Regions from separate parts of the Streptomyces sp. NPDC019890 genome, predicted to be linked through region 4. Evidence: riboswitches for the same ligand, from Rfam matches in the RefSeq annotation. Region 4 holds a riboswitch; each other region holds the start of a gene.
The links. A riboswitch is a leader RNA that binds a small molecule or an ion and turns the genes downstream of it on or off. The one in region 4 is predicted to bind cyclic di-AMP.

Region 1: linked by a shared signal. The riboswitch ahead of ACI2LP_RS29300 (M23 family metallopeptidase) and the one ahead of ACI2LP_RS19105 (NlpC/P60 family protein) in region 4 are both predicted to bind cyclic di-AMP.
Region 2: linked by a shared signal. The riboswitch ahead of ACI2LP_RS14440 (transglycosylase family protein) and the one ahead of ACI2LP_RS19105 (NlpC/P60 family protein) in region 4 are both predicted to bind cyclic di-AMP.
Region 3: linked by a shared signal. The riboswitch ahead of ACI2LP_RS26545 (peptidoglycan DD-metalloendopeptidase family protein) and the one ahead of ACI2LP_RS19105 (NlpC/P60 family protein) in region 4 are both predicted to bind cyclic di-AMP.

Annotation. Positions count from the first base shown of each region.
Region 1 is NZ_JBJDQK010000013.1:153,174-155,364, forward strand. It holds gene ACI2LP_RS29295 (GntR family transcriptional regulator) at 1-183, opposite strand, end outside; gene ACI2LP_RS29300 (M23 family metallopeptidase) at 372-1,130, opposite strand; cyclic di-AMP (ydaO/yuaA leader) riboswitch at 1,143-1,304, opposite strand; gene ACI2LP_RS29305 (M16 family metallopeptidase) at 1,532-2,191, opposite strand, start outside.
Region 2 is NZ_JBJDQK010000004.1:474,229-476,419, forward strand. It holds gene ACI2LP_RS14435 (transglycosylase family protein) at 1-646, shown strand, start outside; cyclic di-AMP (ydaO/yuaA leader) riboswitch at 912-1,083, shown strand; gene ACI2LP_RS14440 (transglycosylase family protein) at 1,087-1,755, shown strand; gene eno (phosphopyruvate hydratase) at 2,141-2,191, shown strand, end outside.
Region 3 is NZ_JBJDQK010000011.1:7,095-9,285, forward strand. It holds gene ACI2LP_RS26540 (alpha-galactosidase) at 1-333, shown strand, start outside; cyclic di-AMP (ydaO/yuaA leader) riboswitch at 730-886, shown strand; gene ACI2LP_RS26545 (peptidoglycan DD-metalloendopeptidase family protein) at 891-1,835, shown strand; gene ACI2LP_RS26550 (SGNH/GDSL hydrolase family protein) at 1,998-2,191, shown strand, end outside.
Region 4 is NZ_JBJDQK010000006.1:315,919-318,109, reverse strand. It holds gene pcrA (DNA helicase PcrA) at 1-642, opposite strand, end outside; cyclic di-AMP (ydaO/yuaA leader) riboswitch at 906-1,067, shown strand; gene ACI2LP_RS19105 (NlpC/P60 family protein) at 1,070-2,191, shown strand, end outside.

The DNA of each region.
Region 1 (2,191 bases), on a different contig from region 4:
GTGCCGGCGGGTGGTGACGAAACCCTCGGACTCCAGGGTGCGCAGGGCCTCGCGCACCGGGACACGTGAGACGCCGTAGCGGCGCGCCAGCTGCTCCTCGGTCAGCCGACTGCCCCGCTCGAATACACCGGAGACGATGTCGTCGCGGATCGCCGTGCATACCGAGTGCGCGGGAATGCGCATGACCGAACCTCCGCTTTAATCCGCGCGAAACGCAGCCGATTGACGTCTGTTCGGTCGACTCTATTGCAGCGAGCACGATTTTCCGAAGGCTCTCCGGAATCCATGGATATCTTTTGGCCAGTGCCTCAAAGGCAGAAGGCCCCGGCGGCACGCCGGGGCCTTCTCCACGAGCTGTACGAGCTGTCCGCTCAGACGTTCACACCGTGTGCACGCAGGTACGCGACCGGGTTGATGTCGGAGCCGTACTCGGGGCTGGTGCGGGCCTCGAAGTGCAGGTGCGGCCCGGTGGTGTTGCCGGTCGCGCCGGAGAGGCCGATCCGCTCGCCCGGGGTGACGCTCTGGCCGACCGAGACGCTGATCGACGAGAGGTGGCCGTACTGCGTGTACGAGCCGTCCTTCATCTTGATCACGACGTTGTTGCCGTACGCGCCGCCCCAGCCGGCCTCGACGACGGTGCCGGAGCCGACCGCGTGCACGGTGGTGCCGGACGCCGCATGGAAGTCGATGCCCGTGTGGCTGCCGGAGGACCAGATGGCGCCGCCGGCCTTGTAGCCGGTGGAGATGTACGAGCCGGAGATCGGGGCCACGAAGGAGTTGAGGCGCTTGCGCTCGGCGTCGCGGGCGGCGCGCTCCCTGGCCTCGCGGGCTTCCTTGGCACGGACCTCGGCCTTGTGCTTCGCCTCGGCCGCGGCCTTCGCCCTGGCGGCCTCCTGCTCCTGGGCGGCGGCCTGGTCGGCGATCTGGTCCGCGAGGGTCTCGGCGGTCACCACCGGGGTCAGGCCGGTGTCCTCGACCGCGGTCGTGCTCGTGTTGGCGGCGAGCGCCGGGGAAGCGAGGGTTCCGATGACGCCGGTCGTGGCGAGGGCCGCGGCACCCGCCATGTTCGCGCTGCGTCGCGACAGGCGGCTCGGGGCACGGTGCTTCCCGGTGGCACGGGTGAACGCCATGTAGTGGCTGATCCTTTCCTTCCTTCTCGCCTACCGGGTTAGCTGACGGGTTCGGAGCAGGAAGGTCTCCTACGGGCCCCTCCGCACGGGTGCGAAGGCGTCCGATTCACCCCAGGGACATGGGTCCCCGGCTCCCCAGGCTCGCGCCTGACGGGGACTCGGCGATGACTGTCCGATGCCGCGGATGCGGCGGGCTTCTGGCGGACAGCCGGACCGACGCTAGGCCGGGCCACTTTCAATCACCAAACAGACAGGCTTTTTTGTAGCGCATCCCACAGGGCAGACACGCAGCCTCTCCAACAAAGCGGACATAACACGGAACCCCGGCTCCACTCTGGATGCCGGGGTTCCGCTTGTTTGTAAGGAGTTGTTTGCCGGCCGAGGAGCACCGGCTTTCTCAATCAGCCTGTGACAACACTCACTTCACCGATGCCCAGCGCCCGCACCGGCTCCTCGATCTCGTCGGCGTCGCCGACGAGCACCGTGACAAGACGGTCCACCGGGAAGGCGCTGACGGCAGCCGCCGTCGCCTCGACAGTGCCCGTCTCGGCCAGCCGGACGTACAACTGCGCCTGGTAGTCGTCCGGGAGGAACTGCTCGACCTGGTCGGCGAGCGTGCCCGCGACGGAGGCGGCCGTCTCGAACTTCAGCGGGGCGACACCCACCAGGTTCTGCACGGCGACATCCCGCTCGGCGTCGGTCAGCCCCTCGGCCGCGAGCGTACGCAGCACCTTCCAGAGGTCGTCCAGCGCCGGTCCGGTGTTCGGGGTGTCCACCGAGCCGCTGATGGCGAGCATCGCGGCGCCCGACCCGTCGGGGGCGGAGCGCAGCACCTGGCCGAAGGCGCGTACGCCGTAGGTGTAGCCCTTCTCCTCACGCAGCACGCGGTCGAGGCGGGAGGTGAGGGTGCCGCCCAGGCAGTACGCGCCGAGCACCTGCGCGGGCCACACGCGGTCGTGCCGGTCCGCACCGATGCGGCCGATCAGCAGCTGCGTCTGCACGGCGCCCGGCCGGTCCACGATCACCACACGGCCGGTGTCGTCGGCGGCGATCGGCGGTAC
Region 2 (2,191 bases), on a different contig from region 4:
GCGCGCCGACCTCGCCAGCCGCTCCCAGCAGATCGCGGTTGCGGAGAAGGTCCTGGAGGCGCAGGGCCCGGCGGCCTGGCCCGGCTGTGCGGCGATCGCGGGGCTGAAGAACGACGGCGCCGCGACCGGCGTCGACCCGGGCGTCCTGCCCCTGCCCGGCCAGAGCGCCCCGGCGGCGCCGGACGCGCCGGACGCGCCCGACGCGTCGCCGAAGACGACCGAGCCGTCCGAGGCCGCGGAGCCCTCTGCCGAGCCGTCCGCCGAACCGTCCGCGGACGCGACGGAGCCGGCGACGCCCGATGCCACTCCGAGCGCGGACGCGGGCGTCGACAGCGGAAGCGGTAAGCACCGCGGCGAGTCCGCCCCGGAGGAGACCGAGCCGGGCAATACGGACAACACGCGCGAAGCGGGACGTCATGCCTCGCGAAGTGACGGCCCAACACGCGCCGAAGCGGACAAGAGTGACACTTCGGACGTCCCGTCGGGCGAGTACACCGTCCAGGCGGGCGACAGCCTGTCCGCGATCGTCAACAAGGAGAAGCTCTCCGGCGGCTGGACCGCGCTCTACGAGGCGAACCGGGGGACCGTCGGCGACGACCCCGACCTCATCCTTCCTGGCCAGAGCCTCGATCTGGGCGCGAAGTAGCGGCAGTTCGCGGGCTTATGTCCGAGTCTGCGCAAGTGAGACATGAGTCTCTTTGTCCCAACTGGCATGACTCGTCGGGCGGAATCGCTCATTCCGCCCGCTACCTGCGGAAACGAGTGTTACCGGAGAGGCGAGATGGGCGATTTCTCCCCGATGTTCATCTTTTGAACATCGGGGAGAGGTGTGTCTACGGTCTGACCGCTCGCCATCGCGGGCACCACTGACCGTCACGCCGAATCCTGCCGTCGGTCGGGGGGAGTAGTCGTCGCGTAGAGCGCCGAAGGCAGGAGCGGGGGACCCAAGGTAAGCGCCGGCCCCGGCCACTGAGAGGTGGTCACCAACCGGCTAGGGGTGAAGTCGCGCGCTAGGACGCACGACCGGGCAACTCACAGGCCCGAACCCGACAGCTCACCTCGTAGGCGTCGGTGAGGAGACGTTCCATGCTGTTTTCCAGCAAGGGCAAGCACCGCCGCCCGTCGAAGACCACTCGCATCGCCACGCTCGCCGGTGTCACCGGTGCCGCCTTCGCCGTCCCGCTGCTCGGCGCGACCTCGGCCTCCGCCGCCACCGCCGCCGAGTGGGACCAGGTCGCCCAGTGCGAGTCCGGCGGCAACTGGTCCATCAACACCGGCAACGGCTTCTACGGCGGCCTGCAGTTCACCAACTCCACCTGGGCCGCCTACGGTGGCACCGCCTACGCCTCGCGCGCCGACCTGGCCTCCAAGGACCAGCAGATAGCCGTCGCCGAGAAGGTCCTCGCGGGCCAGGGCAAGGGCGCGTGGCCGAACTGTGGCGTGGGTCTGTCCAACGCCGCGTACGACGGCGGCTCCGCCGACTCCGGCACCGCGCAGCAGGCGAAGCCCGCCCCGAAGCGCGCCGAGGCCCCCACCACCCGCTCCGCGCGCCCGGCCGCTCCGAAGCCCGCCGCCAAGGCCACGGGCTTCAAGAAGGGCGACGGCGAGTACAAGGTCAAGGCCGGCGACACGCTCAGCAAGATCGCGCAGGCCGAGAAGGTCAAGGGCGGCTGGACGAAGCTGTTCGACCTGAACAAGGACATCATCAGCGACGCCAATGTGATCTACCCGGGCCAGCAGCTCCACCTGAGCTGACCCGAGGTCCCGGGCCGGCAGCTCCACCTGAGCCGGCCCCACCCGGACTTCTGCATCAGTTGTCCGGGACCGGACATCCGGACCCCGGATTCCGGTGGACCCGGCGGCCCACCGGAAGCGGCGGACCCCCGTCCCCCAGCCACCCCGGCTCGGTGCGTTTTCCCCCGTACGCACCGGGCCGGGGTTCTGTCTGTCGTCCCCCGCCTGCCGCCGCAGGCCGTTACCCGCTGGTAGACCTTGTACCCCTTTGTCCGCTGCCGCGAGCCTTGGGGGCCTTTTTTGTCCCAGCGGGCGGGCATCGGCTGGCCACAGCCCTGGAGCCGGTTAGGCTCATGTCGCAAGGCCAAAGAGACCCTGCACTTCAAGCGTCACATCCCAGAAGGAGATGCTCGTGCCGTCCATCGACGTCGTCGTAGCCCGGGAAATCCTGGACTCC
Region 3 (2,191 bases), on a different contig from region 4:
CTCGCCGAGGCACGCGGCTGGGTGGAGCTCTACAAGCAGATCCGGCCGCTGGTCCAGCACGGCGAGCTGTACCGGCTCCGGGCGCCCGAAGGCGGGCTCAGCGCCGTGCAGTACGTCCGCGGCTGCGAGACCGTCGTACTCGCCTGGCTGCAGGCGCAGCACTACGGAGAGCAGCCGCCGCGGCTGCGGCTGCGCGGCATCGACCCGGCGGCCGGCTACGCGTGCGTGGACACCGGCGCCGTACACCGCGGGTCCGTGCTGCTGCACCACGGACTGCACACCGGACTGAAGGGTGACCTGGACGCCACCGTGATCAGGCTGCGCCGCCGCTGAGGCGACTCGCGGCAGGGCCCGGGCCCTGGACGCAGGGCGGTGGAATTCCTCCGGCCAAAAAGGCGGGAATGTGGACGTAAGTGAGAGCCCTCGTCATTAAATGACGCTTCTGTCCGAATTGGACGATTAGATATAACGTGCCCCGTCTGCAAAGGAGATGGGGCACGCCTCGTGAGCAGGATCATATTCGTGACGGTCCGTGGCGGCGTGTGGGGCGTGAAATCCCTTACGGGCCGGAGAGTTGCGGTTCCCGGTTCCACGGAGGGTGACGGGAAATTTCCCCTTGATGCCGCAGTGGCCCATGATCGGCGAAAGCAGTGGCTTGTTCCTTTTGATCCGGCTCGTTTAGCGTCACCGTCAATCCGGACGGACCGCCTAATCCTGCCGCCGCCCGGAATTCGAAACCCACCCACGCGTGGCAGGAGCGGGGGACCCAAGAAGTATGCCGATTCCGGACATCCCGGACGGCTCGGGGTTAAGTCGTGCATTTTGCTCGACCGGGCATCTCCAGCCCGAACCCGACAGCTCACCTCGCAGGCGCCGGAGAGGAATGCGCCATGCCCGGAAAGGGTAAGCACCGCCGTCCCAGGACCAGCCCGATCACCCGCGGATTCGTCGCCGCCGGTACGGGTGGCGCCGCCATCGCCCTTCCGCTGATGGGCGCCGCCGGCGCCCATGCGGCCGGCCAGACCGCGCCCGCCGCGACCTCCCACACGGCGGTGACCGCCGCCACCCCGCAGGTGCCGACGACCGCCGCCACGGCCCCGCTCGCCAAGAAGCAGGCCGCCCCCACCACCTACCGCGTCGTCGCCGGTGACTATCTCTCCAAGATCGCCGACGAGCACCATGTCCGCGGCGGCTGGAAGAAGCTGTACGAGGACAACCGCAAGCAGGTCGGCGACGACCCCTCGCTGATCCACCCGGGCCTCAAGCTCACCCTCGGCGGGAAGTCGAAGGCGAAGGCCCACCACGAGTCGAAGCCGCGCCCGGAGCGCAAGGCAAAGCCCTCCTCCGGTGACGCTCAGGCCTCCGCCTCGAAGGCCTCCGCGCAGTCCTCCTCCGGTGACTCGGCGAGCGCCTCGCAGACCAGCGGCTCCGGCTTCACGGCCCCGGTCAGCGGCGCGACCGTGATCACTCCGTACCACCTCGCCGGCTCCATGTGGTCCAGCGGCTACCACACCGGTGTCGACTTCGCCGCCTCCACCGGCACCACCGTCAAGGCCGTCGGTCCGGGCACCGTGGTCTCCGCGGGCTGGGGCGGCGCTTACGGCAACGAGGTCGTCATCCAGCACGGCGACGGCAGCTACTCGCAGTACGGCCACCTCTCCTCGCTCGCCGTCTCCGCCGGCCAGAGCGTGAGCGGCGGCCAGCAGATCGGTCTGTCCGGCTCCACCGGCAACTCCACCGGTCCGCACCTTCACTTCGAGATCCGCACCGGCCCGAGCTACGGCTCGGACATCGACCCGCTGGCGTACCTGCGCCAGCACGGTGTCTCGATCTGATCCACCGGTCCCGCCGATCCCCTCGCGCCGAATCCCCCAGCGGCGCGAGGGGATTCGGCGTATTCCGGGTTGGGGGAAACTTGACCGGTGGTATAGATCACCCCTCGTCAACCCCTCCTTACGGTCGCGTAGGTCACACCCGTAAGGGAAAGATATGGACTCGTGGCAGACGATTCGAGAGACAAGAACAGTGGCGCATTCGGGTCGTACGCGGCTATCGGTGACAGCTTCACCGAGGGCGTCGGAGACCCGGGCCCCGACGGGACGTACGTCGGCTGGGCGGACCGGTTCGCGGTCCTGCTCGGCGACCGGATGCCGGAACACACCTTCAGGTACGCCAATCTCGCCGTACGCGG
Region 4 (2,191 bases):
GTCGATCAGCTCGTTCTTCAGGTTCGAGATCTTGGCGCTGAACGACTTCGGCGGGAACTTCTTGGGGTCAAGATCCAGATCGCGGCAGACCAGGGCCATCAGCCGCTTCGAGTCCGCGGCGTCGTAGATCGAGAACGACGAGGTGAAGCCGAGCCTCTTGGACTCGCGGCGCAGGATGCGCACACAGGCACTGTGGAAGGTCATCACCCACATGGCGTTGGCGCGCGGGCCGACGAGCTGCTCGACACGCTCCTTCATCTCGCCGGCGGCCTTGTTGGTGAAGGTGATCGCCAGTATCTGCCCGGGGTGGACGCTGCGGGTTCCCAGCAGATACGCGATCCGGTGGGTCAGCACCCGGGTCTTGCCGGACCCGGCCCCGGCGACGATGAGCAGCGGCGAGCCCGTGTGCACGACGGCGGCGCGCTGCTGTTCGTTCAGCCCGTCCAGCAGGGCGGCGGGGTCCACGACCGTGCGCGGGGCGCCGTCACGGTGGTACGGATCCCGCGCAGGGGGCACGTCGAACGCGCCCTGGAAGAGATCGTCCGGAATCTCCTCCGGGGCCGAGTCCTCGGGCGGTGGCGGAGGGTGCTCCGAGCTGGGCTGGAGGTCCGCCAGGAAGCTGTCGTCAAAGAGGCTGCTCATCGCTCTACGAGTCTAGGCCGCCGCACTGACAGCTCGCGGCCGCATTGGCATGCCGCACGGGAATCCGGCCCGGCAACCCTGCGCGATCGAGCCACTTCGCCATGTCATGACACAGACACCCCGGACACCCGATCCCCGACGCGCTGAAAAAAGGTCACGAAAATGTATCGGGCATATCGAACATCAAGCTTCACAGTAGCCACGCGAGTTGGCTAGCGTGCTCGACCAGGCGGCCCGTACCCCCATGGCGATCCACGCCAATCGGGCGGCCTGCGCCGAATTCGGGCTTCCCTCAAGGAAGTTCGGAACCGGGGACCCACCATGCACAACCGGGGTGAATCGGACCTGTCTCATTCGGTCCGTAGGGCGCCTTCCGTTCTGCCCGAACCCGACAGCTAACCCGGTAGGCGGTCCACGGAAGAAGGAGATGCCGGCCTTGGCGTCGCATCGCAAACAACGCAGCCGTACCGCGAAGACCTCGCCCGCCGTCGGGCTCACGACGGCAGCCATCGCCGGCGTCACCCTGTTGTCGACGCAGAGCGCCAACGCGGCGCCCGCCGAGCCGAAGCCCTCCGTCGAAGAGGTGCAGAAGAAGGTCGACGACCTGTACCGGCAGGCCGGCACCGCGACCGAGAAGTACAACAAGGCCAAGGAATCCACCGACGAGAAGCGGCGCGAGGTCGACACGCTGCTCGACGAGGCCGCCAAGCGCACGGAGAAGCTGAACGAGTCCCGCAGGGCGCTCGGCACCTTCGCGGCCGCGCAGTACCGCACCGGCGCGGTCACCCCGACTGCCGCGTTGCTGTTCGCGGACAGCCCGGAGTCGTACTTCGACCAGACCCAGTTGATGAGCCGGATGACGGACCGTCAGCGCAGCGCTGTCACCGACTACGAGACCGAGCGGGCGGAAGCCGCCAAGCAGCGGGCGGAGGCGACGAAGCAGCTCGAGTCGCTCACGACCTCCCAGAAGGCCCTGCGCACGAGCAAGCAGGAGGTTCAGGCGAAGCTCGCCGAGGCGCGCACCTTGCTGTCGAAGCTGACCGCAGAGGAGAAGGCGCGGCTCGCCGAGATCGAGCGCAAGAAAGAGGCGGAGGCCCGCCGCAAGGCCGAGGCAAAGGCCAAGGCGGAGGCGGAGGCCCGCGCCAGGGCGGAGGCCGCGCGCAAGGAACAGGAGCAGAACCAGGGCAGCGGTACGGGTACCGGTACGGGCACAGGCACTGGTACCGCCGACGGCAGCTCCACGGCCAAGGCCGACAAGGTCCTGTCCTTCGCCCGCGCCCAGCTGGGCAAGCCGTACGTCTGGGGCGCGACGGGCCCGAGCTCGTACGACTGCTCGGGGCTGACCCAGGCCGCCTGGAAGGCGGCGGGTGTGGACCTGCCGCGCACCACCTGGGACCAGGTGAAGGTCGGTACGCGCGTGGCCACGAAGGACCTGCTCCCGGGCGACCTGGTCTTCTTCTACGACGACATCAGCCACGTGGGCATTTACATCGGCGACGGCATGATGATCCACGCGCCCAAGCCCGGTGCGAACGTCCGCGAGGAGTCG